3 regions of the Exiguobacterium sp. s78 genome follow, and region 3 is predicted to be linked to each of the others. Evidence: riboswitches for the same ligand, from Rfam matches in the RefSeq annotation. Region 3 holds a riboswitch; each other region holds the start of a gene.

Region 1 (10,553 bases), 390 kb from region 3:
CTTCCAGCAACTGATGTTTGACGAAACTGCCTTTCGCACTACCGTTCGGTCCACCTTCCTCGGCCGGCGTTCCAAGCACGACGACACTCCCGCCGACTTCATCGAGTACTTTACTGAGCGCGATCGCCGCTGCGACGCTCGTCGTGCCGATGATATTATGACCGCACGCGTGACCAATACCCGGCAACGCATCGTATTCAGCAAGAAAGGCAATCGTTGCGCCTGGTCGGTCGCTCGATTTCTTCGCGAAGAACGCGGTATCGTGCCCCGCGACGCCGAGTTCTACTGTAAAACCTTCCGCTGTTAGACGCTCCGCATGGAGCCGCGAAGCAAAGAATTCCTCGTTCCCGATTTCCGGCGTTGCATGAATCCGATGACTTGTCTCAAGATACGATTCCCGTTTTTGTTCGATGTCCTGTTCAATCGTCTCTACCCATGTCGTGCGTACTGGTGTCGTCATACTATCCACTCTCCTTTTGAAATTATTCGCCGATATCGCTCAGTGGAACGAACGTCGGGATCGTACTGCCTTTATATTCTTTTTTGATGAAGGCCGCGACATCTTTTTGTTGATACAGCGATGCGATTTTTTTCAGTTCTTTTTTGTTCTTGTCTTCCGTCCGTGTCGCGATGATGTTGATGTATGGTTGTGCTGTCTCGTTCTCATGGACGATCGAGTCCTTGATCGGGTTGAAGCCAGCGTCAACGGCAATGCCATTGTTGATGATTGATGCCGCGACGTCCGGTAAGACGCGTGGCGTTTGCCCGGCGATGATCGGAACGATTTTCAGCTTTTTCGGATTCTCGACGATCTTATCGACCGAACCGTTGCCATCGAAGTCGTCCGGTAGCTTGATCAGACCTGCTTCTTGCAGTAACAAGAGGGCACGTCCCATGTTCGTCGCTTCGTTTGGAACAGCGATTTTTCCGCCATTTGGAATGTCTTTGACGTCCTTGTATTTATCCGAGTAGATCCCCATCGGTGCGATGACAGTCGTCGCAATCGGCGATAGCTTCAAGTTATGTTCTTTCTTGAAAGCGTTGAAGTAGGAAATCGTCTGGAAAGCATTGGCGTCGATCTCACCCTCAGCCAGTGCCATGTTCGGCTGGACATAATCGGAGAACTTGACGAGCTCGATTTTGATGCCTTCCTTCTCTGCTTTTTTCGCGACATAATCCCAAACTTGTGTGTCTGAACCGCTGACACCGAGCTTGATCGTCTTTTCGTCTTCTCCTGATGCTGCGCACCCGGCAAATAAAATCGTCGTGAGTGTTGCTCCAATTGCTACTGCTTTTTTCATGGCTGAATCGCTCCCTTGATTAATGTCTTCTAATTTTTCGTGCGACGATGTTGCCTGTCGTCTGTAAGCCTTGGACTAAGATGACGAGAATCCCGACCGTGATGATCATGACTTTCGTGTCGAATCGTTGATAACCATAGGTGATCGCTAAGTCACCGAGACCACCGCCTCCAATCGCACCTGCCATCGCTGACGCCCCGATCAAGCCGACCGTCGCGATCGTTAAGTTCAGGATGAGTGAACCGAGTGCTTCCGGTAGGAGGAAGCGGAAAATCGTTTGAAACGGTGTTGCGCCCATCGCTTCTGCTGCTTCAAGAACGCCTTTATCGACTTCGAGTAAAGAACTCTCGATCAGACGCGCCATGTACGGTGCAGCGTAAAAGACGAGCGGGACGATTGCGGCTTCGGTTCCGATCGACGTCTGGACGATCAACCGTGTCAACGGGATGATCGCGACGAGTAAGATGATGAACGGAATCGAGCGGAAAATATTGACGATACTGTTGAAGAACGTGAACAGCGGGACATTTTCAAGCAATGCGCCTTTTCGCGTGACTACAAGCAGGATCCCGAGTGGTAAACCGATCAATGTCGAGAATAAGAGCGAAACGGATACCATCGTCATCGTCTGTAAAAATGCTGTCCAGATATCACTGTAGTTAACTAGCATGGGCAAGTACCTCCTCGACCGTCACCTGTGCCTGATCGATGTAGTGTAACGCTCGTTTTACTTCAGCCGGCTCACCGATCAGTTCAACGAGCAGAGTGCCAAACGGTGTCTCCTGCAACTCCGTGATGCTACCGTGCAAGATGTTGACATCGACGTCAAAGCGTTTCGCGACTTGTGACAAGAGCGGCTGCCCGGTGTGATGTCCGAGGAAATGAATCTTATAGATCGGATTCGCATTCCGGGACTCGATCAACTGGCGAATCGATGCTGGAATCTCGTCGTGCATGACGGAGCGAACGAAGTTTTTCGCTGTCTCGGTCTTTGGATTCGAAAAGACGTCGAAGACCGTTCCTGACTCGATCAACTTTCCAGCTTCGATGACGGCGACCCGGTCACAAATTTCACGAATGACGCCCATCTCGTGGGTGATCAAGAGAATCGTGATCCCGTACTCCGCATTGATACGTTTTAATAACTGGAGAATATGATGGGTCGTTTGGGGATCGAGTGCTGACGTCGCTTCGTCACATAAGAGGACGGAAGGTTGCGTCGCGAGTGCCCGGGCGATACCAACGCGCTGTTTCTGCCCACCCGACAATTGATCCGGATAATGATCCGCCTTGTCAGCGAGATCGACGAATTCGAGTAACTCCGTCACCCGGCGGCGAATTTCGTCTTTCTTGACGCCTGCGAGAACGAGTGGTTTCGCGACATTCGTAAAGACCGTGTTCGCATTCAATAGATTGAAGTGCTGAAAAATCATCCCGATCCGTTGTTTTGCATGGCGCAATTTTTTTGGAGACAGTTGCGTTAAATCTTCTCCATCGACCGTCACCGTTCCTGACGTCGGTCGTTCTAATAGATTGACACAGCGGAGCAGTGAACTTTTTCCGGCACCGCTAAAGCCGATGACACCAAAGATTTCGCCTTTTTCGATCGTCAGGTCGACACCGTCGAGCGCTGCGATCGTCTGATCTTTCGTGACGTACGTTTTTTTGACTTGATGAAATGCGATCATTCCGTTTTCCCCCTTCATTCAACAAAAAAGGTCCCTTCTTGAGAAACAAGAAGAGACCTGGATCCGCACAGTGGCAGAATCCACTCCACTCATCTCTCAGACATCTGTCTGATGGAATTGGCACAGTGCTCATAATGAGTCTGTTGCCGAGGTTTCGTAGGGCCAGTCCCTCCACCTCTCTGGATAAGTATTGCGGTATGAAATTCGTATGTGTGTTGTTGCGTTGTTGCTTATGTCGTAAAACTAATTTTTACATTACGGGTCGAAACTTTAAAAGTCAACCAACTTTGCAAAAATAATCCATTTGTCGCATATCGATGGATGAACAAGTTATGAGTTAGCTTACTCAACGGATCATGATTCGTCAAGAAAGATTTGACAAGTCATTTTTGGTCGTGCTACCATCGTTTCAATGATTATTCCGACAATTCCAATATGATATTTATCAAGAGTGAACGAGAGACCTGGCTCTATGACTTCACGGCAACCTGCAATCTGTAAGGTGCTCCGACCAGCAAAGCGCGGCTTTGGATGATACGGTGAAAAACTCGTGGGCGTCCAAGCAGTGACGTCGACGAGTTTTTTTCATGAATGGAGGAAAAATAGTAATGATGAACTATCCTGTATTGACTGGTGCTGAAGCGTTTTATTTTCAAGGGGGATCGATCGGCATTCTAATCTGTCATGGTTTTAATGCCACTCCGCAAAGTGTCCGCGACGTCGGTGAAGCATTCGCTGCTGAAGGTTTTACCGTCTATGCCCCGCGCTTACGTGGACATGGAACGAACGTCCGCGAGTTTGAACAATCGACTGCTCGATGTTGGAAGCAAAGCCTGAAAGACGGCTATGAACGTTTACAAGAAACATGCGATCAAGTCTTCGTCATCGGTCAATCGATGGGTGCGACGCTTGCACTGTCACTCGCCGCTGACGGCATTCCGTTCGCCGGCATCATTACGATCAATGCCGCACTCTCCGTTCCATCCTATGAAGCACTTTCGTTCGAGGACGGTCCAGAGTATTTACCAGAAGGCGCACCGGACATCAAACGGTCTGCTTTCGAAATCATCTATGACCTCGTTCCAAGTCGTTGTGCGTTCGAACTCGTCCGTCTGATGGATGAGACGAAAGGACGCCTCGGATCGATCCTTCTGCCGACATTAATTCTCTACTCGGCGACCGATCACGTCGTTCCGCCGTCGAGCTCGGATTATCTGCATCAGCACATCGGAACGAATGATAAACGAAGCTACTGTTTACTGAACTCGTACCACGTCGCGACCCTCGATCATGATCAGGATTTGATCGTTCGTGAGACGATCCGTTTTATCGAACGCTCAAGCCGGTTCTCACAGGAAACGGGATAATAAAAAAACAGCTATTCACTTAGAAGCGAATAGCTGTTACATCAAAGGACGACCGCGACCGGTTCGTCTTTTTTAATTTTCTTGGTGCTGCACCGATTGGAGCGGCTTCGGTTTTCCAGGCACCTCATGGCAATGGCGGCACCGTGGCTCATACGATTCTGAAGCGCCGACTAGAATGATCGGATCATCGTAGTTCGCTGGTTTTCCATCAATCAACCGTTGTGTTCGGGAAGCCGGATCACCACATGAAAGACAGATGGCTTGCAGCTTCGTCACGAATTCTGCGCGCGCCAGTAATTCCGGCATCTTGCCGAATGGCTCTGCCCGGAAATCTTGATCAAGACCCGCACAAATGACACGTTTTCCGTCTTGTGCGAGTGCTTCGATGACTTGTACGATCTCATCATCAAAGAATTGAACTTCATCGATTCCAACGATTTGTGTTTCCTCCGCTACTGCTGCGTAGAGATCACGACTCGTCGCCATCGGAATCGCCACGACGGAGTTGCCGATATGAGAGACGACATGCTCTTCATGGTACCGGTCGTCGATTGCCGGCTTGAATACTTGAACGGGCAGTTTGCCGTACTGCGCCCGTCTGACACGACGAATCAACTCTTCCGATTTCCCGGAAAACATACTGCCACAAATTACTTCGATCCAGCCGTACTGATTTATTACATGCATCATCGTCCGACACCGTCCTCTAAAAATAGTCACTTTAACGAGTATAGCCCGAAACGGTATCGAGAAAAAGGGTTGACTTCCGGAAATCAAAATTCATTTTTTCTTTACCTAGAATTTTTGTCCTTTCATTCCAACCGTCCCCTATTTCCTGTACACTGAAGAAGAAGACTCTCACGAAAGAAGGTGTCCCCGATTCATCATCTCTTACATGACATCCTGCACCAATATGGTGCCCTTGGTCTCTCCGTCCTTCTCGCAGGTGGTATCGTGGGATTGCCGGTTCCTGATGAGACCCTGCTCGTCCTGTCCGGTTTTTGGATGCATCAAGGCAATCTACCACTCGTCGGTACGATTCTCGCCGCTTACGCCGGCAGTTGTATCGGGATGACGATCAGCTATTTACTCGGATTAAAACTCGGTATGCCACTATTACACCGCGTCGGACCGAAAATGCGTATCTCAGAAAAACATATTCTTTCCGCTGAAGCCGGATTTCGTCGTTACGGGAAATCGGTCTTGATCATCGGTTACTACATACCTGGTCTCCGCCAACTCTCCGCCTTTTTTGCAGGTGTCTCGAAAATGCCGTTTCGCGTGTTTGCGAGTTATGCGTATACAGGTGCGTTGATTTGGATCAGCGTGTTCTTAGGCGCCGGCTACTTCGTCGGTCGTCATCTCTCGTTCCACAAAGTCATGGACTATATCTTGGCACATCCGGAAGTCATGCCGTATTTAATCGGGATTGCCGGTGGAATCGCCTTCTCCTTCGTCTTGAAGACGTATCTCGCGTATCGTTCACAATTCAGTCTATACAAAAACAGCCTGCTTCCATAATGGAGGCAGGCTGTTTTTTTAAGAACCAACAAGTGATTACTTGCGGCCGTATTTTTTGTTGAAGCGATCGACACGACCATCTGCCGCATTGAACTTTTGACGACCTGTGTAGAATGGGTGCGAGTCTGAAGACACATCCACACGGATGAGTGGGTACTCGTTACCATCTTCCCAAGTGATCGTTTCGTTCGAAGAACGAGTAGAACCGCTTAAGAATTTGTACTCAGTCGTTGAATCCATAAATACTACTTTGTTGTAGTTAGGGTGAATTCCTTGTTTCATGGTTGATTTCTCTCCTTCCGCCCTGGTTCATTTGCTGAGCCAGAGTAAGTTACCTTCCTATACTAAACGATTTTTTTACGCGTCGCAATAGTTATTTTTCCGTCGTCGTTTCCTTCTTGACGGTACGCGGTTTAGCCGGTGCGCGTCGGACCGTCTTCTTCTTTTCTTTCTCGAGTTCAACGAAAAATTCTTCATTATTTTTCGTATCGCGAATCTTACGCAGGAACGTATCGACGAACTCGTTCGACTCATTCATCGTCCGGCGAATCGTCCAAAGCGCATCGAGTTGCTCTTTCGGAAGCAACAGTTCTTCCTTCCGTGTACCGGACTTCCGAATGTCGATCGCTGGGAAGATCCGACGCTCTGACAGCTTACGATCAAGATGCAACTCCATGTTGCCCGTCCCTTTGAATTCCTCATAGATGACGTCATCCATGCGCGATCCTGTCTCAACGAGAGCTGTCGCAAGAATCGTCAAACTACCACCGTGTTCGATGTTTCGCGCTGCCCCAAAGAATCGTTTTGGCTTATGGAACGCAGCCGGGTCGATCCCCCCTGAGAGCGTCCGACCGCTTTGCGGTACCGTTAAGTTATAGGCCCGTGTTAGACGTGTGATCGAATCCATCAAGATGACGACATCCTTCTTGTGTTCGACGAGTCGCATCGCCCGCTCGAGGACAAGCTCAGAAATCCGGACGTGGTTGTCTGGTGTTTCGTCAAACGTCGAGCTGACAACGTCTGCTCCCGGAACCGAGCGCTCAATATCTGTTACTTCCTCAGGTCGCTCATCAATCAAGAGAATGATCAGTTCGACATCCGGATGATTCTCCTGAATCGAATTTGCGATTTCTTTGAGGAGTGATGTCTTCCCTGCTTTTGGTGGTGCGACGATCAAACCACGTTGACCAAACCCAACCGGTGCGATCATATCCATGACACGAACGGATAGATGGCGTGGTTCTGTCTCAAGTCGCATTAGACGATCCGGATAGATCGGTGTCAGTGCCGGGAAGAATAGACGGTTACGGGCTGTATCCGGTGCTTCACCGTTGACGGCTTCCACGCTAAGTAATCCTTGGAACCGTTCGTTTTCCTTCGGCGGACGGACTTTACCTGTGACGACATCACCATTACGTAGATTAAAGCGTCGGATTTGAGATGCTGCGATATAAATATCTTCAGAGGATTGGGAATAATTGATAGGACGAAGGAAGCCAAAGCCACCATCGTTTTGCATTTGTGGATTGCCAGGGATGACTTCGAGTACCCCTTCGAGGAAATAAAGACCAGTCGATTCAGCCTGTGCTTTTAAAATCTTGAACATCAACTCGCGTTTACGGGCTTCCCGGTATTGTGGGACATTCTTCGTCTTTGCGATTTCATAGAGTTCTTTTAATGTCAGTTGGCTCAATTGAGCCAGTGTATAGGAGCGTTCTGGTTTATCTTTTTTATCAGTTGTTGGCATGTTCTTCACCTATTCTTTATAAATTCAACTGCATTCAGCATACTTCCATACATACATCAGGAGGTATGTAATTTTATTCGTGAACTAAAGGTATCATATTTTTTTTAATTCGTCGTCAACAATCCTCTGCGTTTCTTACTTTGTAATATTCAAGGATATTATTTCAGTTATGTTACAAAAGCATCTGTTTTGTCTTCTAACTGAAAAAACGTTTTCAAGTGTGCTCGTGCTAAGATATTCCTGCAGACAAAATTCTTACACAGTTGTAAGGTAGACTGCTTAATCACACACTTAATGATTTCATCATATAACTTACGGACGCAACACACTACATTTAAACGGAGGAATTCTTAACATGAAACGTTTTCTAGCATCGATCGCGACGGCAGCCTTAGTGGTTTCAGGTTTTACATCAGTGGGTACAGGTAAAGTTGAAGCAGCGACAGTCACGAAAGTCAAGATCACGGACAACGGTCTTCGTGTTCGGACAGCACCTTCTACGAAAGCAAGCATCGTCGGGAAAGTCAACGCTGGTCAAGTCTTTACATACAAAGGCAAATCAGGCAGCTGGACAAAAATCTCATACGGCGGTAAAACACGCTATGTCTACTCACAGTACACAAAGACATACAAATCATCTTCTAGCGCTAAAAAATCAACGAGCTCTTCTTCTAAACGGACGAAAATCCTGAGCGAAGCAGCAAAACATAAAGGTACACCTTATGTATGGGGCGGAACGACGACTCGTGGATTCGACTGCTCTGGTTTCACAAGCTACGTGTACAAGAAAGCGGCTGGTAAAACATTGCCACGTACGTCTTCTTCACAATATTCTTCTTCTAAGAAAGTCAGTGTTTCAAAAGTACAACCAGGAGATCTTGTCTTCTTCTCACACGGTAGCGGCATTCAGCACGTTGGGATCGCAACAAGCAAGTCAAGCATGGTCAACTCAGAAACAGGTGGCGTTAAATACTCAAGCTTCAAATCAGGGTACTGGGGTTCACGCCTTGTCGGCGCAGGATCTTACCTATAATTCATCATCTCAAAGCGGTTGAGCATTGGCTCGATCGCTTTTTTTCATCTCATTCATAAGGAGGAAATAGGATGCATGTCTTAATCACAGGTGCTTCAAGAGGTCTTGGTCGTGAATTCGCTTATCTGCATGCACGACAAGGGGATCACGTCCTGCTCGTCGGACGCGATGCGACAGCACTCTTCGAAACGAAGTTCCATGTCGAGCGACTCGGGGGAACGGCAACCGTCTTTCCGTATGACTTAACGAAGCGGACGCATCGTCTGGCACTGTTTCGGGCAACGGAACACATTCCGGTCGACTGCGTCATCAACAATGCTGGAATCGGCGTTTTCGGTTCCTTCCTTGAGACCTCGTTTGAAGACGAGTCTCGAATGATTGCTTTAAACATCGAGGCATTGACGCATGTGACGAAGGTCTATGCCTCACGTATGAAGGCACGCGGAATCAAAGGACGTATCGTCCATCTCGCGTCAACGGCTGCATTTGAAGGCGGACCATGGCTGAGTGTCTATTACGCGACGAAAGCCTATGTCCTTCATTTCTCGGAAGGCTTGACAGAAGAGCTCGCAGAAGACGGGATTCAAGTCAGCGTTGTCTGCCCAGGTGCGACACATACCGGTTTCGAATCGGCAGCAAATCTTGAACAGTCACGCTTGTTCTTGCGACCTGGTGTCATGGATGCTCCGACGGTTGCGCGCATCGCCTACCGCGGCTATATGAAGGGGAAAACGTTCATCGTTCCTGGCTTCGGGAATGCCTGGTATATCTTTTCGACGCGTTTTCTACCGCGTCGGTACGTCACCCGACAAGCAGGAGAAGTCCAGCGTCCGCGGTAATCGTCAAATAACGATTCATTTATCACTCAACGTTCATATCCTCACTTTCCTCAGGCGGGAGGTAAGCCGCGACATCTCGCAGCTTATGCGAAATGCCGGGTCTTCCCTTACCCTGACGGAAACGTTAGCACGTTTCCTTTTCCTGTAGGAGTTGAGGACGAACGTCTTGATTCCTAGAAACACATCAAAAAAGAGTTGGCATTCCGGAGATCATCCGCAACGCCAACTCTTTTTGTGTGGATTCAGACGTCCTGTTTGAGGAGTCGTCCTGTTTTACTTAATGACAAGCTTCGGTTTCTTCTTGAACGAGTGAATCCCCTCGACAAAACGAACCGTTCCTGATTTCGCACGCATGACGACAGAGTGTGTCTGACCGCCTTGCGCCGTGAACTGGACACCTTTCATCAATTCGCTGTCCGTGACGCCTGTCGCAGCAAAGATACAGTCGTCTCCTGCTACGAGATCGTCCATCATGAGGATCTTCGACGGATCTTCGATACCCATCTTCTTACAACGCTCGATCTCAGCATCGTCTGCCGGTAACAAGCGTCCTTGGAGTTCACCACCGAGACATTTCAAAGCAACGGCAGCAAGAACGCCTTCCGGTGCACCACCTGAACCGAGCAAGATATCAATCCCTGTATGCGGGAACGCCGTATTAATCGCACCAGCAACGTCACCGTCACCAATCAAGCGAATCCGTGCCCCTGTTGCCCGAATCCGTTGAATGATTTCTTCGTGACGTTCACGATCCAGGATCGAGACGACGACGTCTTCGATTTCTTTGTTCTTCGCTTTCGCGACTGCTGCGATGTTTTCTTCGATCGTCGCATCCAGACTGATGTGTCCTGCCGCTTCCGGACCAACCGCGATCTTATCCATGTACATGTCCGGTGCATGGAGTAAATCTCCTGCATCCGCGACCGCGAGGACAGCAAGTGCGCCCCATGTTCCTTTTGCGACGATGTTCGTTCCTTCAAGCGGATCGACGGCGACGTCGAGTCGTGGTCCATACCCATTTCCTAGCTTTTCTCCAATGTAAAGCATCGGTGCTTCA
Region 2 (10,553 bases), on a different contig from region 3:
TGAATCGCAGCTTGTGGATTGCGAAGGCGATGGGCTTTTCCACCTATCCGAACCTCCCCTTCCTGAAACGGACGATCACCGAACAATGCTTTGCATAATTCCGTTTTACCGGCACCGACAAGACCCGCGATACCAACGACTTCACCTGCTTGAACCGTCAAGGAGATATCGTGGACGTCCGCATTCGTAGCACTCTCGACCGTCAATACGTTCGTTGCATTTACCCGTGACGTTTTCGCAACAGACGTAAGCTGACGCCCGAGCATTTGCTCAACGACAGCTTCCTTCGTGATGTCTGCCAAAAGATGTCGCGAGATGAGTTGACCGTCGCGCATGACCGAGATGGAGTCGCAAATCTCATATAGTTCCTGTAAACGATGCGAGATGAAGATGATCCCAAGCCCTCGTTCGGCTAAACGACGCACGACTGAAAAGAGATGGCTTGTTTCCGCCTGACTGAGAGGTGCCGTTGGTTCATCTAAAATCAAAAAACGGCGTTCTTGGACGAGGGCGCGAGCAATCAGTACGAGTTGCTTTTCAGCAAGCCGCAACTCCTCGACACGTGTCTTGACGGAAATATCCGCCTGTAATGTCGCTAACGCTTCCTTGGCACGCTGTATGTAACGGCGTTGGGATACGAAGCCAGTCATCGTTCCGTCCGTCAACAGATCGAGACAGATATTCTCAGCGACCGTCAAATACGGGACAAGCGCCACATCGACCTCTTGTTGGACGAGGTCGATTCCAATCTGTTTCGCATCACGTGGTGACGTGATGGACAACTCCTTCCCGTCGAGACGGATCGTTCCTTCGTCCGCCGTTTCCGCTCCGGATAAGACTTTCATCAACGTCGACTTACCGGCACCATTCGCACCGACAAGCGCGTGGATTTCACCGGACTTCACTTCAAACGAGACTTGTTTTAAGGCTTGCACTCCTGGAAACGCCAGTGAAATCCCAGTCATCTTCAAGTGATGATCGGTAGACGTCATTGTTTTTTATGGACGTCACGCAACCGGTCCATCCACGGTTCATTGAATTTGTCCGATGTACTCCATCCTTTGATGATCGTATCGAGATTGTACATCGTCGTATCCTGCTTCAACGCCTTCTGCTCCACGAGTTTCGCGTCGAGATCAAAGCTATCCGGTGTCTTCTCGCCAGCGATTTTCTTAGCCAGTAATCGCATGTCCGTTTGTCCAATCAAGAATGGATCCACCGCACTCGTCGAGACCCAGTTACTGCCTTTTTCACGCATCAGGTTGATATCCTGATTCGAGACATCGATCGAGATTAGCGGGATTTCTTGACGTTTATTATCCTTGAGCGATTTGTAAGCCCCTTTTGCGACTTCGTCCCACGCTCCCCAAACCGCATCAATGCTTCCTTTCGGATATTTCGCGAGAATCGCATTCATCTTCGTTGCGATATCCCCTTGGATATCTTGGAAATTTGTCGGTCCAACTGTCTCAAGCGTTTTGATCTTACCGTCTGCTTCGTACGTCTTATAGATTTCCTGACGACGATCGAGCGGGGCAAAACCTGGTCCGAACCAAAGTTTGATGACACGGACTGGCTTTTTGTCCGTCACCTTCGTCACTTCATCAAGCGATAGCTTCGCGAGTTGATGATCGTTTTGGAACGTTTCCGTCACACCTTTTAACGCCGTTCCTTTTTTCTTCGTGACCGTATCGAACGTCACGACCTTCAGCCCTTTGTCGACCGCTGGTTTAATCATGTCATAGGCGTAGTCTTCCTTACCATGCGAGATGATGAGCCCATCATAATCTTGCTGAATCGCTTGCGCGACAAGCTCCTTGAACTTGACGTCGTTACCTTCCGAAATGAACGTGCTGACTTTAAAGCCAAGCGCTTCGCCTTCACTTCGTGCGCCATCAAGGAATTGTTTCGTATGGTCGTCCGATGCTAGGTTGCGGATGACGGCGATCTTGACGTCCGATTGAACCCCTTTTGGTACATCCTTGACGACCTTCGTCGTCGTGGCTTCTCCATTCGCACAAGCCGCTAGTAACAGTGCCGGTGCTAGGACGGCGTAAGCTAGTTTTTTCATGACATATCTCCTTATCCGAGGGGTTGGAGCCCTGTTAATTGTTCAATCGTTTCTTCATTCGGTTGCGTGATGACACCAAGTTCGGTGATGATGCCCGTGATCAATGTGTGTGGTGTGACATCAAACACCGGGTTGAAGACAGCGACGCCTTCCGGTGCTGTCGCGACACCTTGGACAGTCGTCACTTCTTGCGGATCACGTTCTTCGATTTCGATCGCGTCTCCGGAAACGAGCGAGAAGTCGAACGTCGAGAGCGGTGCTGCGACGTAAAACGGAATACCAAAAGCTTGCGCGAGCAATGCCAATTGGAACGTCCCGATTTTATTTGCCGTATCTCCGTTTCGTGTAATGCGGTCGGCACCGACGATGATCGCATCGATCTGTTTTTCTTTCAGCGTATGGGCGACCATGTTGTCCGTAATTAACGTGACATCAATGCCGGCACGTTGCAGCTCCCATGTCGTCAATCGTGCTCCCTGCAGTAACGGTCGCGTCTCACTCGCAAAAACGGATAATTCGATGCCGCGTTCTTTTGCGATGTAGAACGGCGCAAGTGCCGTTCCATAAGCAGCGGTCGCAATCGATCCAGCATTACAAATCGTTAGGATCCGGTCGCCTGACTGGAACAATTCCAGTGCATGAATCCCGATTTGACGTGACGTCTGCGCATCCTGGTCGTATAAGGCGACCGTCCGTTTTTCCAACCGTTCGCGAATCTCTTCTACCGACGTCCCGTCTTGAATGATTGGATTCAACTGATTGAGTACATTTCGCAAATTGACGGCCGTCGGTCGTGTCGCGAGTAACGTCGCCGATGTCTCAAGCAAGGCTTGCTTGTAGACCGGTAGCGCCGCTTCAAACCGGTATGCTTCTTGAACGAGCACGAATCCACCGAATAAACTGATCGCAGGCGCGCCCCGGACACGTAGTTGTTTAATCGCCTCAACCGCTTGCGCGAGATCAGCAATGACTTCATAGTGCTCTTCTTGCGGTAGACGTGTCTGATCGAGAATCGTCAAGACACGGTCTTCGTAACGAATACTTTGGACGAATGTAGTCATCGGCTGAGTTCCTCCGTTACGTCAAAGTTTCGTAAATCATCGAATGTCCGGCATTCTGTACGGCGTTTGATTAACGCCGCTCCTAGACGAAGAGCGTGACGTTTCCGCTCTAAGCGTTCCGTCGTTGAATCGATTGATTCTAAATCAGCGACCGGTGCAAGACCAATCGTCCGCCGAATCAATTCGCAACCGGCAAAGCCAAGGGCATCCTGCAAGATCGTGCTCAGTACATCATCGACGAGTCCTGATGCCTGGAACGGTTCGACGGCTTCCCGTTCCCATAATGCACGGAACGTTGAAGCGAACGTCAGCCAGAACGTGTCGATGTCGCGAATCCGGGCATCACGAAGTGCTGAATAATCGGGGTATGCTGCAAAGAATAAGTGGGCGATGAACTGTCCGACATCGAATCCGAATGGACCATAAAAGGCGAATTCAGGGTCGATGACCTTCGTTTCCGTCGCCGAGGCGAAGATGCTTCCTGTATGTAGATCGCCGTGTAACAAGGCGTCCCCTTTTGTGATGAAGAGCGCTTCGAGTTTTGCGACTTCGCGTTTTAACTCATCGTCTGCCCATAGATGTGCCACCTCTTCTTCCAGTCCGGATTCAATCTCGTTCGTCTCCGCGTCATGGAACGGATCCGTGAAGATTAACTTTTCCGTGATGTCGCACAAGTCTGGATTGTAGTACGTTCGGGCGACACGTTTCTTTTCAACCGGACCAAGCGCAAAGTCCGATGTATGGAATAACGTCCGAGCGAGATAAGAACCGATATGTTCCGCAAGCAACGGATACTGTTCACCTGCGAGTAAACCGCTTCGAACGATCGTCAGATGTGAAAGATCTTCCATGACCGTATACGCCTCTTCATGACTAGCATGAAAAACACGTGGCACGAACGGTACGGCATGCCGTGCGAATTCACGGAGTGCGGATTGCTCGATCCACGCTCGTTCGAGCGATAACGGCCAGCTCTCCCCGACGACCTTCGCATATGGTAATGCTTGTTTTAAAATCAAGCGATGTTCGCCTTCTCGAATCCGAAAGACGAGGTTGAGGTTCCCGTCGCCAATCTCTTCTGCTTCGACGGCTCCATCGCCGATCAGTCCTAATGTCCGAACACGATCAATCGCGTCCTGTTCTGTGAATGCTTTATATGTCATCTCAGTTTCCCCCTATGTGATACACGAAAAAGCGCCTCTTTTCGTCATCGAAAAGAGGCGCAGAAAAGTCACTGCGTCCTCTTATCTCTCAGACGAAACGTCTGTTGGATGTAGCACCGTGCCTAGTGGTCGGTTGCTGCGGCGTCATCGGGCCAATTCCCTCTGCCAACTCGCGATAAGAGTCGTATGTAGTTGTCGTGTGTGATATTGATTTGAATCTTACGCAATCGACTTCCTCGCTGTCAAATCGAAATCAAGCAGAAACGGACATCATTTTTAAGTCATCTATAGAAAGAGTATTTTCAAAAAAATAAATTTTCTAAAAATAGTTTGACAAGTGGCGATTCTCATGTAAAAATTGCAATTAGATTTCACAATTTCATCCAATTCTTATCAAGAGCAGACGGAGGGACAAGCCCTACGATGTCGCAGCAACCGACCTTTTGGCACGGTGCTAATTCTTGCAGCTACTAAGCTGACAGATAAGAGTCCACGTTCGAATCATTCATGGTCTCTTGTCGCTGACGAGAGACCATTTTTTTGTTGAAGGAGGAAAGACATGGCTTATATCACTGCTACTTATCAATTGACTGCCCGTGATCGACTCGAGCAACGCGCTGAACAACTCGCGCTTGGTCTGACAGTCGGTTCTTGGACGGAACTGAATCATCTCGAACAACAACAACTCGCCTCGTTCAAAGGGGAAGTCGTACATACCGAAGAGCGCGATGGCAAAGGATATATCACGATTCGTTATCCAGAACATAACGTGTCGCGCGACTTTTCTGCGATTCTGACGACCGTCTTCGGGAAACTCTCACTCGACGGTGAAATCAAACTAACAGAATTGCTATTACCCGATACATTTACGTCGGACTTTCCAGGTGCGAAATTCGGGATCGAAGGGGTCCGCTCCTTGATTGGTGTCGAAGATCGCCCATTATTAATGAGCATCTTCAAAGGAGTCATCGGACGGGATTTATCGTTCCTTCGTGATCAACTCGAAGGACAACTCGCTGGTGGGATTGACCTCGTCAAAGACGATGAGATCCTATACGACAATCCGTTGACACCGACGATTGACCGGGCACGAATCGGACGTGAGGTCATCGATGCTCACTTCCACCGGACCGGTAAACGTGCGTTATATGCGATCACACTCAGCGGTCCCGTCTTTACGCTCAAGGATCAAGCCAAGCGATTGATTGATGCTGGAGCGACCGCATTCTTGCTGAATACCTTCACATACGGACTCGACGTCTTACGCGAACTGGCGAGTGATCCGGAAATCAACGTTCCGATCTTCAATCATCCAGCATATAGCGGTGCGTTGATCGCTAGCCCGAATCACGGAGTCGCAGCTCCTGTCTTACTCGGCACATTACCGCGTGCTGCTGGAGCAGACTTGACGCTATTCCCGTCTCCTTACGGCAATGTCGCTTTGCCAAAGGATGTCGCCCGTGGCATCGCGGTCGAAGCGACCCGTCTCGGTCAGACGAAATCGATCTTCCCGGTTCCTTCAGCCGGTATTCATCCTGGACTCGTCGCTCAACTCGTACGGGACTTCGGTATCGATTCCGTCATCAACGCCGGCGGCGGCGTACATGGTCATCCGCAAGGTGCTGCGGCTGGTGTCATTGCTTTCCGCCAGGCGCTCGATGCGGCACTCGCAAATGAATCCCTATCGGCGGCAGCATCGCGTCATGAAGAATTACGGATCGCCCTTGACGCTTGGGGGATCAAGTCATGACCGTACGGATTCTTTGTGACTTCGACGGTACGGTGACGACGCAAGATAACATCATCGCACTCATGCAGGCATTTGCGCCAGCTAGTGACTTCGAACCGTTGAAACGCGGCGTACTCGACCGGACGCTATCGATTCAGAGTGGTGTCGGGCAAATGTTCGCACTTCTGCCGTCTGACGGAAAAACAGCCTATCTTGACTTTTTGTTGGAGCGTGCAGTCATTCGCGACGGATTTTCGGAGTTACTTCAGTACAGTCGTCGTCAAGGAATCGATTTTTCGATCGTCAGCGGTGGAATGGACTTTTTCGTCGAACCGATCTTAGCGCCATTCCTTGAACAAGAACAGATTTACTGTAACGTCGCCGATTTCAGTGGTCCATTCGTCCATATCGATTGGCCAAACGCCTGCGATGCCCATTGCACGAACGGGTGCGGCTGTTGTAAAACGTCCGTTGCCCGGGCATTGCGCAAAGACAATGACGTCATCATCGTCATTGGTGACTCGGTGACGGACTTCGAACTCGCGAAACAAGCGGATCGTGTCTATGCCCGTGATTATCTGATCACGTTGTGTGAAGAGAACGATATCGCCTATACACCGTTTGAGACGTTCCACGACATCGTTCATGATTTAACACGAGCGGAGGTGACAACATGACATTCATGCGACGGTATGAAGAGCTACGCGCCATCAAACAAGAGCTTGCGGCGCGCGATTGGTTCCCTGGTACGAGTGGCAATCTCGCCATTCGGACGTCCGGTGTCCCGGTTGAATTCCTTGTGACGGCAAGCGGAAAAGATAAACGGCAGACGACTCCTGACGACTTCGTTCATGTCGATGCGACCGGTCAATTGATTGGTGAGCAATCCGGGCGTCCTTCCGCTGAGACATTGCTCCATGTCGAAGTGTTCAATCGAACGGACGCCGGTTGTTCTCTGCATGTCCATACGATTGCGAACAATGTGATTTCGGAACTCTATGGCGATCAAGGCAGCATCACCTTTTCCGGTCAAGAAATCATCAAGGCACTCGGACACTGGGAAGAGGATGCGACGGTCACGGTACCGATCATTCCGAATCATGCGGACATTCCGACGCTTGCCGCTGCTTTTGCACCGCATGTCACAGCGGACAGTGGTGCCGTCCTGATCCGCAATCACGGGATCACGGTCTGGGCACCGACCGCCTTTGAAGCAAAGAAACACCTCGAAGCCTTCGAGTTTTTATTCAATTACACGTTGACGTTGCAATCATGCCGTCAATCCATTCATTAAAAGGAGGAATCATCTCATGGCAACAGTCTTATTCCAAGAAACAAACACACGGTATACGGATCAAACGGAAGTCGCTGACTTCCTTGCGTCACGCGGCGTTCTTTACGAACAGTGGGACGTTTCGAAACTTCCAGCGCCTCTCGTTGAGAACTTCACACTGACGGATGCAGACAAACAAACGATTCTCGATACGTTCGCTCCCGAAATCAAAGACGTATCAGAACGTCGTGGGTATCAGACAGCTGATATCATCTCACTTTCGGATACGACACCGAACCTTGATGAGTTGCTCGTCAACTTCCAGAAAGAACATCATCACACGGATGATGAAGTTCGTTTCATCGTCAGCGGTCATGGCGTCTTCGCGATCAAAGACGAAGAAGTCGGCTACTATAACATCGAACTCAATCCTGGTGATTTAATCTCCGTTCCTGTTAACACACGCCACTACTTTACGCTTCAAGACGATCGTAAAGTCGTCGCTGTTCGGATCTTCGTCACGACAGACGGCTGGGTTCCGATTTACGAGAATGAGACGTCAACGGTCTCTTAAGATCGATAAAAGCGCTGTTTTCCTTCATATGAAGGGAATCAGCGCTTTTCTTATCGCACAAACATATCACTACATTGATACGTAACCGATATAATGAAGGAAAAGCGATGAGGAAGTGAGCGTCATGCATATTCGTCCCGTAATGGAACACGACTTACCAGCGATTCTCGCCATCTATAACGAAGGTATCGAAGATCGGATCGCAACGCTTGAGACCGACCAAAAGGACTTATCCTTCATGACCCAGTGGTATGCGGAACGCACCGATCGATATGCTGGATATGTCGCTGAAGATGACACAGGTGTCCTCGGCTTCATTTCCCTCGATCCGTATAATCCGCGTCCTGTCTACGCATCCGTCGGTGAGATTTCGGTTTATATCACTCGGACACATCGTGGACAAGGGATTGGCACACGTTTGCTCGAAACGATTGAACAACATGCCCGTGATCATCAGATGCATAAACTCATTCTCTTCACCTTCCCGTTCAATAAAATCGGACAAAAACTCTATATCCGCTCCGGGTTCCGGATCGTCGGAACGTTTAAGGAACAAGGACAGTTGAACGGCGAATATGTCGACGTCATGGCGATGGAGAAACGCTTGCGATAGGATTCATTGAATGCCAGACAGGGAATAGTCAATCCGAGTCATTGAGAGAGGATGAACCTAATGGATATTCAACAAATTCGTAATGCAACACTCGTTGTCACGTATGCCAATCAAGTCTTACTGATTGATCCGTTCCTCGGCGAAAAAGGCAGCTTGCCTCCCTTCGGTCAAACACCAAATGCCGTCACCAATCCACTCGTCGACTTACCGGTCGATGTCAAGACACTGCTCGATCCTGACGCTGTCTTCGTCACGCATCTGCATGCCGATCATTTCGATGATGCTGCAAAACAACTTCTACCCAAGCATTTGCCACTCTATGCGCAGCAAGAAGAAGACGCGCAGCAAATCCGAGAAGCCGGCTTCACGAACGTCTCTTCCTTCGATTCCGGTGTAACGATCGGTGATATCCAGGTCCATCGAACAGGTGGACAGCATGGTGTCGGTGAAATCGGCGAACGGATGGGACGTGTGTCTGGGCTCGTCCTCACCCATCCGGACGAACCGACACTTTATATCGCAGGTGATACGATCTGGTGTGACGAGGTCGCGCATGCGATCGAACAACATACGCCCGATATCATCGTCGTCAACAGTGGCGCCGCCCAGTTCTTGACGGGAGAGCCGATCACGATGTCACAGCGTGATCTCCTTGCGGTACACGAAGCGGCGGCGGAAGCGACGATCATCGTCTCGCACCTCGAGTCCGTCAACCACTGTCTCTTGCGACGTGATATGATTGCTGACTTTTTAACTGCTTTCCATCTCTCTGCCCATTTCCTGATTCCAGAGGATGGCGAAACGATGTCATTTTAAGAACAGTAACTTTCATTAAAAAGAAGCCCTTGTTTCGAATATCCATCGAAACAAGGACTTCTTTTTGTTATGGGATGACGAGACCTAACAAACGAGCAAAGGCAACTGCTTGCTCTTCCGTAATGACAGCACCTGGTAAAAATCGCGGATCGATCGTAATACCAGAGAGTTCCGTCTGCCGGAGGTCAAGACCTTTTAACGGTGTTTCAATCCATTGACTATCGGTAAGCCGGACCGCTTCGAGTTTCCAATGGGTCGGCTTCACTTCGAAGAACTGTGCTTCTTTCATCGTCGTTTCGCTCCAGTGTTGATGACGGACCGTACAGCGAATGAACTGTACGTAATCCGCAAGCCCTTCCTGAATCGTTAAATGGTCCAGCGTACAATCTTCGAACTGAACACCCGTCATCCGGCATCCGACGAAGGACACACGGTGAAAACGAGTTTCTTGGAAGTGACATCCGGTTAAGTCGCATTGCTCAAAACGAATATCTTCGAACGAACCACGGTCAAAGGTAAGATTCGCGAACGAGACATTTTGAAAACACACTTGATAGGCATCGATGCGTTCTGTCAGTTCACTCGGTATCGACTCTTTCTCATAACGCGCTCCTTTCAGATACGGATCATCGATTTCGACTTGATCGAAGGTCTCTGACTGAAGCGTCTTCGGTAATTCTGGTAAACGGATAACAGTCTCTTTCAATAAAGGTTCCCCCTTTTTTCTCTCCCTTAGTGTACCAAACTCCTTTTATATGAGGAGAAATCGTTCGAATTCCCCTTTTTCAACAGTTTTTATTTTGAGACACTTTGAGACCATGCTATAGTCAAGGAAAATCAAAATAAGAACATACGTTCTTTTATGTAAAGGAGTGATTCAGATGTTTCCTTCCGTCGTTTTACCACAAGATAAACGGATTTTTTGCGTCGACAGTGTGTCCTTCTACGCCAGCTGTGAATGCCAGTATCGCAATCTCCCCCCCTTGACGACACGCCTGGCGGTCGTCTCCGATTTAAAACGAAGCGGGTCCGTCATTCTCGCTGCCACCCCTGCCTTAAAAGCACTTGGAATCAAGACAGCCGGTCGATTATATGAAATCGAGCAATTGCCATACGCTGTTCGTCGTACGATTCGACTTGTCGAACCACGTATGCTCGCTTATATGAAGACGTCGATTCGTGTCCTGGATGTCCTGCACCAATTCGCCCCACCTGAAGCCATCCGCGTCTATTCGATTGACGAAAGTTTCATT
Region 3 (10,553 bases):
AAAGTTCGGTCTACCGGACGGGTGGTCTGTTCCAGGATAGTCTTGATCAGTTGTCAGAAGAAGAGAGCAAGGACGGTAAGAAAATCGCCGATGCAATCGCTGAGTACGCGATCGAGTGCTCGATGAACAAAGTCTTCGCTTCGGAAACATTTGATTATGTCATTGATGAAGCGGTTCAGATCCATGGTGGTTACGGCTTCATGGCAGAATATGAAGTCGAGAACATGTACCGTGATTCACGGATCAACCGGATCTTCGAAGGAACGAACGAGATCAACCGTCTTCTCGTTCCAGGAACGTTGCTGAAGAAAGCGATGAAAGGTGAGTTGCCTTTGCTTGCGGAAGCACAGCGTCTGCAACAAGAAGTGATGAGCTTCATGCCGACAGAAATCGGAACAGCACCACTTGATCGCGAACGCCACTTACTCGCGATGATGAAGAAGATCTTCTTGTTGACTGCCGGAACAGCGGTCCAGAAATACCAGGACAAACTCCAAGGCGAGCAAGAGATTTTAGCGAATACAGCCGACATCATGAGTGCGATCTATGCGCTGGAGTCAGCAATCGTCCGGACGGACAAAGCGATTGCCGACAAAGGAATCGAGAAGAGCGAACTGAAAGTCCGTTACACGGAAGTCTTCGCACAACAAGCGTTCGAAGCTGTCGAGCGTGACGCGAAAGAGACACTCTACGCGGCAGCAAGCGGCGACGAACTCCGGATGTTGCTCTCGGCGCTGAAAAAATTCAGCCGTTACCAGCCAATCAACGTCATCGGTACGAAACGCGACATCGCAAAACGTCTCATCGAGTCAAACAAATATACGGTCTAAGTCAGGTTTACCGCTTCGCCTTTGCAGGGAAAATCTCTGTAAAGGCGAAGTTTTTGGTTGGAGGAGGAAAACGAGATGCGCCAAGAATTGGTTGAACTGCAATTTGCGATTGCCTACTATCAATCCCTTGAACGTTTGTCGCCGGAAGAATGGGATCTGCCGCTTGCGCTTAATAAGTGGACCGTCCTTGAGTGCGTCAGTCATCTGTATTTATGGGACCGGTTTTATTACGATCATGCCATCTCGAAGTTACCGGATGAACCGTTGACGCTCGTCGAGACGGATTTTGATCAGTTCAATCGACTGGCGGTCGAATATGCGCATCATATCGATCCGCTTGCTTTGTTGAAAAAAGCGATCAGCGTCCGGCGTGACATCGTCAATCACCTCGATCGTTTGTCTGACGAGCAGTTTGAAGCAACCTATGAGGATTTTCGACCGCAAGCCTTCGTCGAGTCGTTCGTTGCCCATGACGCGCATCACCAAGATCAGATTGACGGGGCGCTCGCACGCTTGAAGCAGAAGTGATCCATCTGCTACTCTTGAAGGTGAGGTGAGGAACATGACAAAAACAGTCACGATGTACGGCTATCCGAAATGTAGTACGTGCGTCAAAGCAAAAAAAGCACTCGAACAGCACGGTGTCGAAGTGGATTACAAACATATCGTCGAGGAGACACCATCTGCAACGACGATTCAGGAACTTCATCAAAAGAGTGGAGAGCCACTGAAGAAATTCTTCAACACGAGCGGTCAATCATACCGTTCGCAAGGGATCAAGTACAAACTTCCAGAGTTATCAGAAGACGAGCAATACAAGTTACTCGCAAGTGACGGCATGTTGTTGAAGCGTCCGATCGTCACAGACGGGAAAGACGTCACGATCGGCTTCAAGGAAGAAATGTATCAAGGAAAATGGTATTAAGTTCAGAGTCGATTTTGGTATACTGAACACGTTAGTCCAAATTAGTCCACAGGGGGAATCGGAAATGAGTCAAGTAAAAGACAACTTACGCTATTCGGAAGAACATGAATGGGTCGAAGTATCAGGAAACAAGGCGCGCATCGGAATCACGGATTTCGCGCAACACGAACTCGGGGATATCGTCTTCGTCGAATTGCCTGAAGTCGGAGATACGATCTCAGCAAACGAGCCATTCGGTTCAGTCGAGTCGGTCAAGACAGTCTCGGAGTTATACGCACCGATCTCTGGTAAAGTCGTTGCCATCAACGAAAACCTTTCGGATTCCCCAGAACTCGTCAACGAGTCACCATTCGAAGGTGCTTGGATGGTTGACATCGAAATCGAAGATGCTTCACAAGTCGAGGCATTGATGGACGCTGCGGCGTACAAATCGATGATCAACGAGTAATACTTAACGAAAAGAGAGTGAACGAGGCGCTTGCGTTTCGTCCGCTCTCTTTTTTTTGTATACTGACGACAGATACCACGAAGAAAGGAGCGACCGTCATGCAAGAGGTCACGACCGTCCCGGAAAACGGGCTATTGTATGTCTATGCACCGATGTGCGGGACATGCGCCATCGCGGAGCGTATGCTCGATATCGTCGAAGCGACGGAATCAGGTCAATTGATTCAGAAGGCGAACGGGAATTTCATTCCGGATTTCTTAGAAGAAGCCCGTGTCATGAGTGTTCCTGCGTTGTTGCGAATTGAAGAAAATCAAGTCGTAGAGCGACTTTATGCCTTCCAGTCCGTTCAAAACGTCTTTGCTTTCTGTCAAGAACGGTAAGAAAAGTCCAATTGGATTTTTCTTTTTGTTAAATTGTCGGAATATTTACAATAATCCGTTGACAACGCAGAAATATGAATGGTATATTCATAACAACTTCTAGAAATGCATTATAGGAAGTCTAGCAGAGATGATTGTTCAATACGATTCAAGTCCTGAACCCTTTCTCCCATCCTAAGCCGGTGTATTGTTTCCCCTTAAGTCGTCCCCCAAAGACGAAGCGGTGCAATGAACGGGTGGTGGATCGAAAGGACCGATCAGGAAGTGAACGTAAGCTGGCAATCATGTCGAACAGGCGCCGTCCTCCACGCGGAAGAGCGAACAATTCCGAATGGAGCTGGGTTTTCCTTCGTAGCATTTCTAACCACATTATTCGTGTTGTCGGTTCGCCGGCAACGCCTTTTTTTGTTTTCTGGAAGTTTTTTGAGCCGGTCGCTTGCCAGGATAGAATCTCCTTGCTACAATGCGAATAAGGAAAATTACTTTAATTCATATCCGATTACTCGGAATTAACTGGTGAGATGGAGGACGACAAGGCATGACAGTACGTTTTATGGATGTTTTCACAGAATGGGCATCGACGTATGACGAGACAGTAACCGGACACGATCCGGAGTATAAAGAGGTTTTTCGTCGATACGATGAGATTTTGGATACAGTAGCGGATAAAGCGCAGTCGCCGGTCATTGAATTCGGAGCAGGCACAGGGAACCTGACACAACGTCTTCTGGCACGTCACGACGCCGTACTCGCCGTCGAACCAAGTCCGGAGATGCGGGCAATCCTGACGGAAAAGATTCCGTCACTTGATGTACAAGACGGTCACTTCCTCTCGTTCGAAGCGAAGGAAGCACGCAGTTTTGTTTCGACGTATGCGTTTCATCATCTAACAGATGAGGAAAAGGGAGAAGCGATCGAACTGATGGCATCACATTTACCGGCAGACGGAAAAATCGTCTACGCGGATACGATGTTCGTCTCAGAAGAGGCACGCCTGCAAACGATTCGTGAAGCACGTGCTCAAGGGTTCGACGCGTTAGCGGAAGATCTCGAACGCGAATTCTACCCGTTGATTCCAGTCATGGAAGAATTGTTTACAGCACGGGGATTCACTGTTAAATTTATACAATACAATCACTTCGTCTGGCTCGTAGAAGCCGAGAAAATGGGGGAATAAATCATGGCACTTCAAAAAATGAACGTCGAAAGCTTTAACCTGGATCATACGAAAGTCAAAGCACCTTACATCCGCGTCGCAGGATATAAAGAAGGTAAAGTTGACCAAGTCGTCAAATACGATATCCGTTTCACACAACCAAACGTTGAGCAAATGCCGATGCGTGCGATGCACACACTCGAGCACTTACTTGCTGAAAACATCCGTAACTACTCGGATGATGTCATCGATGTCTCGCCGATGGGATGCCAAACAGGTTTCTACATGGCGATGATGAACTTCGACTCGGTCGAAAAAATGAGCGAACTCGTTGAGAAGACGTTGAAAGACGTCCTCGCAGCAGAAGAGATTCCAGCGCAAAACGAAGTCCAATGTGGATTTGCGAGCGCACATGACCTCAAAGGAGCGAAGCACTATGCCGAGAAAATGCTTGCCGGTCGTGATGAATGGGACATCGTCTTCGGATGATCGCGAACAACGTCCGCGACCTCGTCGGAAACACACCACTCTACGAGATCACTTCATTCGATTTGCCTGCTGGTACGCGCATTTTGGCGAAGCTCGAATGGATGAACCCTGGGGGCAGCGTCAAAGACCGCCTTGGCATTCAACTCGTTGATGCAGCAATCGAAAACGGACATGTGACACCAGGCGGTACGATCATCGAGCCGACAGCTGGGAATACCGGCATCGGCTTGGCGCTCGCCGCTAAGAAATACGATCTCAAAGTCATCTGTGTCGTTCCGGAAAAATTCAGTCAGGAAAAGCAGACGTTGATGCGGGCACTCGGCGCAACCGTCGTCAACACGCCGACTGAACTCGATATGCAAGGGGCTATCGACCGGGCTAAAGAACTCGGTCAGGAAATTCCGAACAGTTACGTTCCGTTACAATTCGAAAACGAAGAGAACCCAGTCACGTATCAGCGGACACTCGGTCCTGAGCTGATTGCGGACTTACCGCATATCGACTGGTTCGTTGCCGGTTGTGGTTCAGGTGGTACGTTCGCCGGAACAGCGGACTTCTTAAAACAACGTCTCGGTACAAAAGCAGCAATCGTTGAACCGGAAGGCTCCGTCTTAAACGGTGGTCCAGCCGGTCCGCATAAGACAGAAGGTATCGGTACAGCGAAATGGCCAAGTCTCGTTCCGCGTGAACTCGTTGATGAGATTCATACGATTTCTGACCGCGATGCATTTGACGCGGTTCATACACTCGCTGCTCGCGAAGGATTACTCGTTGGTAGTTCAGCAGGTGCAGCGCTCGTTGCTGCGCTTGATATCGCGAAGCGTCACCCCGGCAGTACGATCGTCACCGTCTTCGCTGACAGTGCCGAACGCTATTTAAGCCAACAAATCTTTGAAAAGGTGGACGAAACTCATGCGTAAGAAGACAGCATTGATTCATGGAGGAACAGGTGTCGACCGGGCAACAGGAGCCGTCACACCTCCGATCTATCAAACAAGCACATACAAGCAGGATAAAATCGGTCAACTTAAGGACGGATACGAATACTCACGGACAGCGAACCCGACACGGACGAGCATCGAACGATTGATTGCGGATCTTGAAGGCGGCGCACGTGGTTTTGCGTTCGGTTCTGGGATGGCAGCGATCCATGCCGTCTTCCACTTGCTTGAGTCTGGCGACCACATCGTCATGACGGATGACGTCTACGGTGGTACGTTCCGCTTGATGCAACGCGTCTTACCGAAGTTCAATATCCAAGTGACATTCGTCGATACGACGGACCTTGCGGCAACGGAAGCAGCGATCCAAGACAACACTAAGATCGTTTACGTCGAAACACCGACGAACCCGTTGTTGAAAGTAACGGACATTGAAGCAATCGCAACGATCGCCAAACGTCACGATCTTAAACTTGTCGTCGACAACACGTTCGCGACGCCTTATCATCAACAACCACTCGCACTTGGTGCAGACATCGTCTTGCACAGTGCGACGAAATACATCGGCGGACATTCGGACGTCGTCGCTGGACTTGTCGTCGTCAAAGATGATGCGCTCGGCGAAGAGCTGCACTTCATCCAAAACTCGACAGGCGGCGTGCTTGGACCGCAAGACAGCTTCTTGCTCGTCCGTGGTCTTCGTACACTCGGTATCCGAATGGATGCGATCGAAGAGACAGCACATGATCTCGTTGCGTTCCTACAAGCGCAAGATATTGTCTCAAACATCTTCTATCCAGGACTTGCATCGCATCCTGGTCACGACATCCAAGCGAAACAAGCGACTGGATTTGGTGGGATGATCAGCTTTGATGTTGGTTCAGCAGCGAACGCAGAAAAACTCGTCGAGGCGACACACTTCTTCACACTTGCTGAAAGTCTTGGTGCCGTCGAGAGTCTGATTTCCGTTCCGGCACGGATGACGCACGCGTCGATCCCAGCAGAACGTCGGGCAGAACTCGGTATCACGGACGGTCTCGTTCGGATTTCAGTTGGACTTGAGGATGCGGAAGATTTGAAAGAAGACTTAACACGTGCTTTCACGTTCCTCGAAAAAGTTTCTGAAAAAACTGTTTGACAACAAAAATAACCCCTGCTAATATTCAGAATATATTCTACAAACTTAATACCGAAACTCTTATCGAGAGTGGTGGAGGGACTGGCCCGATGAAACCCGGCAACCGCGGATCTAATCCGAAGTGGTGCTAATTCCAGCAGACAAAAGTCTGGGAGATGAGAGCAAATGGTTTTGTGTACTGAAAAGTGCGCGCGTTTGCTCTAAAACGCGCGCACTTTTTTTATTTTAGGAGGGACAGTTGTGATTCGTTTACAAGACGTAGGAAAGATTTATCGCTCAAAGCGCGGAGCGGTCGAAGCCGTCGCGAATGTCGATCTGACAATCGAGCGCGGTGAAATTTTTGGAATAATCGGTTATTCCGGAGCAGGGAAATCCACCCTGATCCGATTACTGAATATGCTCGAAGCACCAACGAGTGGTTCGATCCAAATCGATGGTGTTGAAATGACATCACTAAAACCTAAGGAATTACGAGGCGTCCGCAAGAATGTCTCGATGGTCTTCCAACACTTCAACTTACTATGGTCACGGACGGTTGAAGAGAACATCATGTTCCCACTCGAGCTCGGTGGCTTCCCGAAAGCACACCGCAAGGAACGGGTAGCGGAACTGATCCAACTCGTTGGTTTGGACGGACGCGAAAAAGCCTATCCGTCACAATTATCCGGTGGTCAAAAACAACGTGTCGGTATCGCTCGGGCACTGGCATCGAACCCGGACGTTCTCTTATGTGACGAGGCAACAAGTGCACTCGATCCGAAGACGACGGACTCAATCCTTGAGTTACTCGTCGACATCAATGAAAAACTGAAACTGACGATCGTCTTGATCACACACGAGATGCACGTCATTCAAAAAATCTGTCACCGGGTCGCCGTCATGGAAGCCGGTAAAATCGTCGAGCAAGGACCGGTCGCAGAAGTCTTCCGTCATCCGAAGCAAGCGATGACGAAGGAATTCGTCAAACAATTGACGTCGCCGTCGGAGAACGAGTTAACGTTCGCGAAACTACGCGAACGGTACCCAACCGGAAAAATCGTTCAGTTGACGTTCGTCGGATCGACAGCGGAAAGCCCGATCCTCGCGGAAGTCATGAAGGATTCACCGGTCCTGTTCAATATCATCGGCGGAAACGTCGGTCAATCGCAGGAAGGGGCACTCGGTACACTGTTCATTCAGTTGATCGGGGAAACAGAAGCAACACAAGCGGTCATCACGAAGCTTCAAGCCAGTGATGTTGAAGTGGAGGTGGATCACCGATGATTTCATTCTTTGACAATCTAGATTGGGACATGGTGTGGGAAGCGACAGGCAGTACCGTCTATATGACGGCAATCGCTGGTGTTTCGACATTCGTCCTCGGTTTGATCATTGGTTTACTATTGTATGCGACAAACGAAGAGTTATTGTTCAAGAATCGGGCGTTCTATTCAGTGTTGAGTTTGGTCGTCAACGTCTTCCGTTCGATTCCGTTCATCATCTTACTGATCTTATTGATTCCATTTACGACAGCAATCGTCGGTTCGTTCCTCGGACCAACGGCAGCATTACCGGCACTGATTTTCGGTGCTGCACCATTTTACGGTCGGATGGTTGAACTCGCGTTACGCGAAGTCGATAAAGGTGTCATCGAGGCAGCCGAATCGATGGGCGCGACGAAGTTCCAGATCATCTATAAAGTCTTAATCCCGGAAGCATTGCCTGCCATCGTTTCGGGAATCACGGTTACGCTCGTTTCACTTGTCGGTTATACGGCAATGGCCGGAGTAGTCGGCGGAGGTGGACTTGGGGACATGGCCTTCATCGAAGGATTCCAGCGTTCTCAAAACGATGTCATCGTCATTGCGACACTCTTAATCTTAGCGATCGTCTTCGTCATCCAAATCATTGGTGACTTGCTGATCCGCGCGATCGATAAACGTTAATTCGAAACTTAATCATATTGGAGGAATCATTCATGAAAACTTGGAAAAAATTCGTAGGTACTGCTGCTGTATCCGTCTTAGCTATTAGTCTTGCTGCATGTGGCGAAAAATCATCAGGATCAGATAGCAACGACGACAAGACACTTGTCGTTGGTGCTTCGAACGTACCGCACGCTGAGATTCTTGAGCACGTTAAAAAAGAATACGAAGCAAAAGGTTACAAACTTGAAATCCAGAAGTTCCAAGATTACGTACTTCCGAATAAAGCGCTCGCTTCAAAAGAAATCGATGCGAACTACTTCCAGCACGTACCGTATCTCGAGCAACAAGAGAAAGAAAACAAATCGTATAAGTTCGCGAACGCAGGTGGCGTCCACGTTGAACCACTCGGTATCTACTCGAAGAAATACAAGTCACTCGATAAGTTGCCAAACGGTGCAACGATCCTGACGAGCTCAAACGTCGCGGAACGCGGTCGTGTCTTGACGTTCCTTCAAAATGAAGGGTTGATCAAACTCAAAGACGGTAAAACGACAGATGCACAACTCGGTGATATCGCGGAGAACCCGAAGAAACTCAAGTTCAAAACGAACATCGAAGCATCACTTCTTCCGCAAGCTTACAAAAACAATGAAGGCGACGCCGTCCTCATCAACACGAACTATGCGATCGATAACGGTCTGAACCCATTGAAAGACGCAATTGCATCAGAAGATGAGTCTTCACCATACGTCAACATCATCGTTACACGTGATGGCGATGAAAAAGACAAGCGTGTCACAGCACTTCTTGACGTTCTGCACGAAAAGAAAAACCAAGATTGGATCCTCGACAAGTACAAAGGTGCTGTCGTTCCAGTCAGCAAATAAGTTCACCGAAGCCGGCATCCTTCCTATATAATGGAAGGATGCTTTTCATTTGTCTGAAACAGGGGTTAGGGGGAATCATATGCAACGCATACGTCAACTGCATCCGTTGACACTGGGGGTCTTGTTCGGGACGTTTTTCTCACGTCTCGGAACATTCATCACGATGCCGTTCTTCGCCATCTACATGACGACCGTCCTGAAATTTGATCCGGTCGATGTTGGCTGGGTACTCAGTATCTCGGCGATCGCCAGTCTCGTCATGAGTTTCATCGGCGGCACCTTGTCGGACCGGTATGGTCGCCGGGCGATGATGCTTGCCGGAACGATCGGATTCGCGATCGTCTTCATTGCGCTGGCACAAGTCGAGACATTCTGGGCATTCTTTACGCTCAGTGCCTTGAACGGGGTCTGTCGTTCGATTTTTGAACCATCCGCCCGTGCCTTGATCAGTGATACGACGGACGAAGCGAACCGATTGTTCGTCTTCAATATCCGTTACGCGATGATCAACATCGCAGCAGCGATCGGGCCGGGAATCGCCTTGCTGCTGAGTGCGGGGAACACGTCCGCGACGTTTTACATCACCGCGTTCGTCTATATCGTGTACGGGGTGATGATTGGTATCTTATTCAAACGCCATCCGATCACCGAGACGCATGGTGGCAAAAAGGTCTCGTTCGGAGCGACGGTTCGTCTGTTGCGGACGGATATCGCCTTTACGCTGGCACTCGCCGGCATCATCTTCGGGGTCTTCGGCTACAGCCAGTTCAATTCGACCTTGCCTCAGTTTTTGACGGAGACGTCACTCCTTGAGGGCGGGAAGACACTCTATGCGATCTTGATCACGATCAATGCGATCACCGTCTTGATCGTGCAGTATCCGATCATGAAGTTCGGCGTCAAGACGTCGCCGCTCGTCTCGATCACGACCGGGATTGCGACCGTCGCTGTTGGTTTGTTCATCATCGGAAACGTAAGTTCGATTTGGTTGATGGTCGTCGCGATGATCATCTTCACGTGCGGGGAAGTCATGATGTTCACGATGACTGACATCTTGACCGATCGCTTCGCAAAACCAGAATTACGGGGCAGTTATTTCGGGGCGATGGGCTTGACGTCGATCGGACAATCAATCGGTCCGATCGCCGGAGGACATTTGTTAAGTTTATATGGAGCGGACCGTCCGTTACCGATTTTCGGGATTTTAGCGGGCTTGACATTATTCGGAATACCACTGCTCCTACTGTCACAACGGATTCATCGGACTTCGACGATCGAGGAACTGGAGGAACCAGTGAAACTTTCGAATGATTCTCAACAAAACGCATGATTTTGAGAAAAATCAGCGAGCGATGACGCTTGAATAATACGCGATGTTTCTTTAAGATTAGAATGATACTAAATTAGTAACGCTCGTGTTCTGAATCGTCAGTCACGAAATGAATAGATGGA

The links. A riboswitch is a leader RNA that binds a small molecule or an ion and turns the genes downstream of it on or off. The one in region 3 is predicted to bind S-adenosylmethionine.
Positions count from the first base shown of each region.
Region 1: another riboswitch for S-adenosylmethionine. It lies ahead of KNQ18_RS00410 (methionine ABC transporter ATP-binding protein); the one in region 3 lies ahead of KNQ18_RS02270 (methionine ABC transporter ATP-binding protein).
Region 2: another riboswitch for S-adenosylmethionine. It lies ahead of mtnK (S-methyl-5-thioribose kinase); the one in region 3 lies ahead of KNQ18_RS02270 (methionine ABC transporter ATP-binding protein).

Region 1 covers NZ_JACSNB010000001.1:63,670-74,222, reverse strand. The annotation lists gene KNQ18_RS00425 (M20 family metallopeptidase) at 1-460, opposite strand, end outside; gene KNQ18_RS00420 (MetQ/NlpA family ABC transporter substrate-binding protein) at 483-1,301, opposite strand; gene KNQ18_RS00415 (methionine ABC transporter permease) at 1,321-1,971, opposite strand; gene KNQ18_RS00410 (methionine ABC transporter ATP-binding protein) at 1,961-2,989, opposite strand; SAM riboswitch class I at 3,076-3,179, opposite strand; SAM riboswitch class I at 3,429-3,530, shown strand; gene KNQ18_RS00405 (alpha/beta hydrolase) at 3,598-4,356, shown strand; gene KNQ18_RS00400 (thymidine kinase) at 4,429-5,043, opposite strand; gene KNQ18_RS00395 (DedA family protein) at 5,227-5,877, shown strand; gene KNQ18_RS00390 (type B 50S ribosomal protein L31) at 5,914-6,159, opposite strand; gene rho (transcription termination factor Rho) at 6,251-7,624, opposite strand; gene KNQ18_RS00380 (C40 family peptidase) at 7,980-8,657, shown strand; gene KNQ18_RS00375 (SDR family NAD(P)-dependent oxidoreductase) at 8,729-9,496, shown strand; gene glpX (class II fructose-bisphosphatase) at 9,770-10,553, opposite strand, start outside.
Region 2 covers NZ_JACSNB010000002.1:311,717-322,269, reverse strand. The annotation lists gene KNQ18_RS13055 (sugar ABC transporter ATP-binding protein) at 1-992, opposite strand, end outside; gene KNQ18_RS13050 (sugar ABC transporter substrate-binding protein) at 989-2,071, opposite strand; gene mtnA (S-methyl-5-thioribose-1-phosphate isomerase) at 2,083-3,132, opposite strand; gene mtnK (S-methyl-5-thioribose kinase) at 3,129-4,295, opposite strand; SAM riboswitch class I at 4,374-4,477, opposite strand; SAM riboswitch class I at 4,683-4,784, shown strand; gene KNQ18_RS13035 (2,3-diketo-5-methylthiopentyl-1-phosphate enolase) at 4,855-6,045, shown strand; gene KNQ18_RS13030 (2-hydroxy-3-keto-5-methylthiopentenyl-1-phosphate phosphatase) at 6,042-6,701, shown strand; gene KNQ18_RS13025 (methylthioribulose 1-phosphate dehydratase) at 6,698-7,318, shown strand; gene KNQ18_RS13020 (1,2-dihydroxy-3-keto-5-methylthiopentene dioxygenase) at 7,335-7,871, shown strand; gene KNQ18_RS13015 (arsinothricin resistance N-acetyltransferase ArsN1 family A) at 7,996-8,484, shown strand; gene KNQ18_RS13010 (MBL fold metallo-hydrolase) at 8,545-9,300, shown strand; gene KNQ18_RS13005 (pentapeptide repeat-containing protein) at 9,368-10,006, opposite strand; gene KNQ18_RS13000 (Y-family DNA polymerase) at 10,182-10,553, shown strand, end outside.
Region 3 covers NZ_JACSNB010000001.1:452,285-462,837, forward strand. The annotation lists gene KNQ18_RS02225 (acyl-CoA dehydrogenase family protein) at 1-830, shown strand, start outside; gene KNQ18_RS02230 (DinB family protein) at 906-1,358, shown strand; gene KNQ18_RS02235 (arsenate reductase family protein) at 1,393-1,755, shown strand; gene gcvH (glycine cleavage system protein GcvH) at 1,820-2,203, shown strand; gene KNQ18_RS02245 (thioredoxin family protein) at 2,302-2,583, shown strand; gene KNQ18_RS02250 (class I SAM-dependent methyltransferase) at 3,122-3,760, shown strand; gene KNQ18_RS02255 (S-ribosylhomocysteine lyase) at 3,764-4,228, shown strand; gene KNQ18_RS02260 (PLP-dependent cysteine synthase family protein) at 4,225-5,148, shown strand; gene KNQ18_RS02265 (bifunctional cystathionine gamma-lyase/homocysteine desulfhydrase) at 5,141-6,307, shown strand; SAM riboswitch class I at 6,365-6,469, shown strand; gene KNQ18_RS02270 (methionine ABC transporter ATP-binding protein) at 6,548-7,570, shown strand; gene KNQ18_RS02275 (methionine ABC transporter permease) at 7,567-8,232, shown strand; gene KNQ18_RS02280 (MetQ/NlpA family ABC transporter substrate-binding protein) at 8,265-9,101, shown strand; gene KNQ18_RS02285 (MDR family MFS transporter) at 9,181-10,431, shown strand.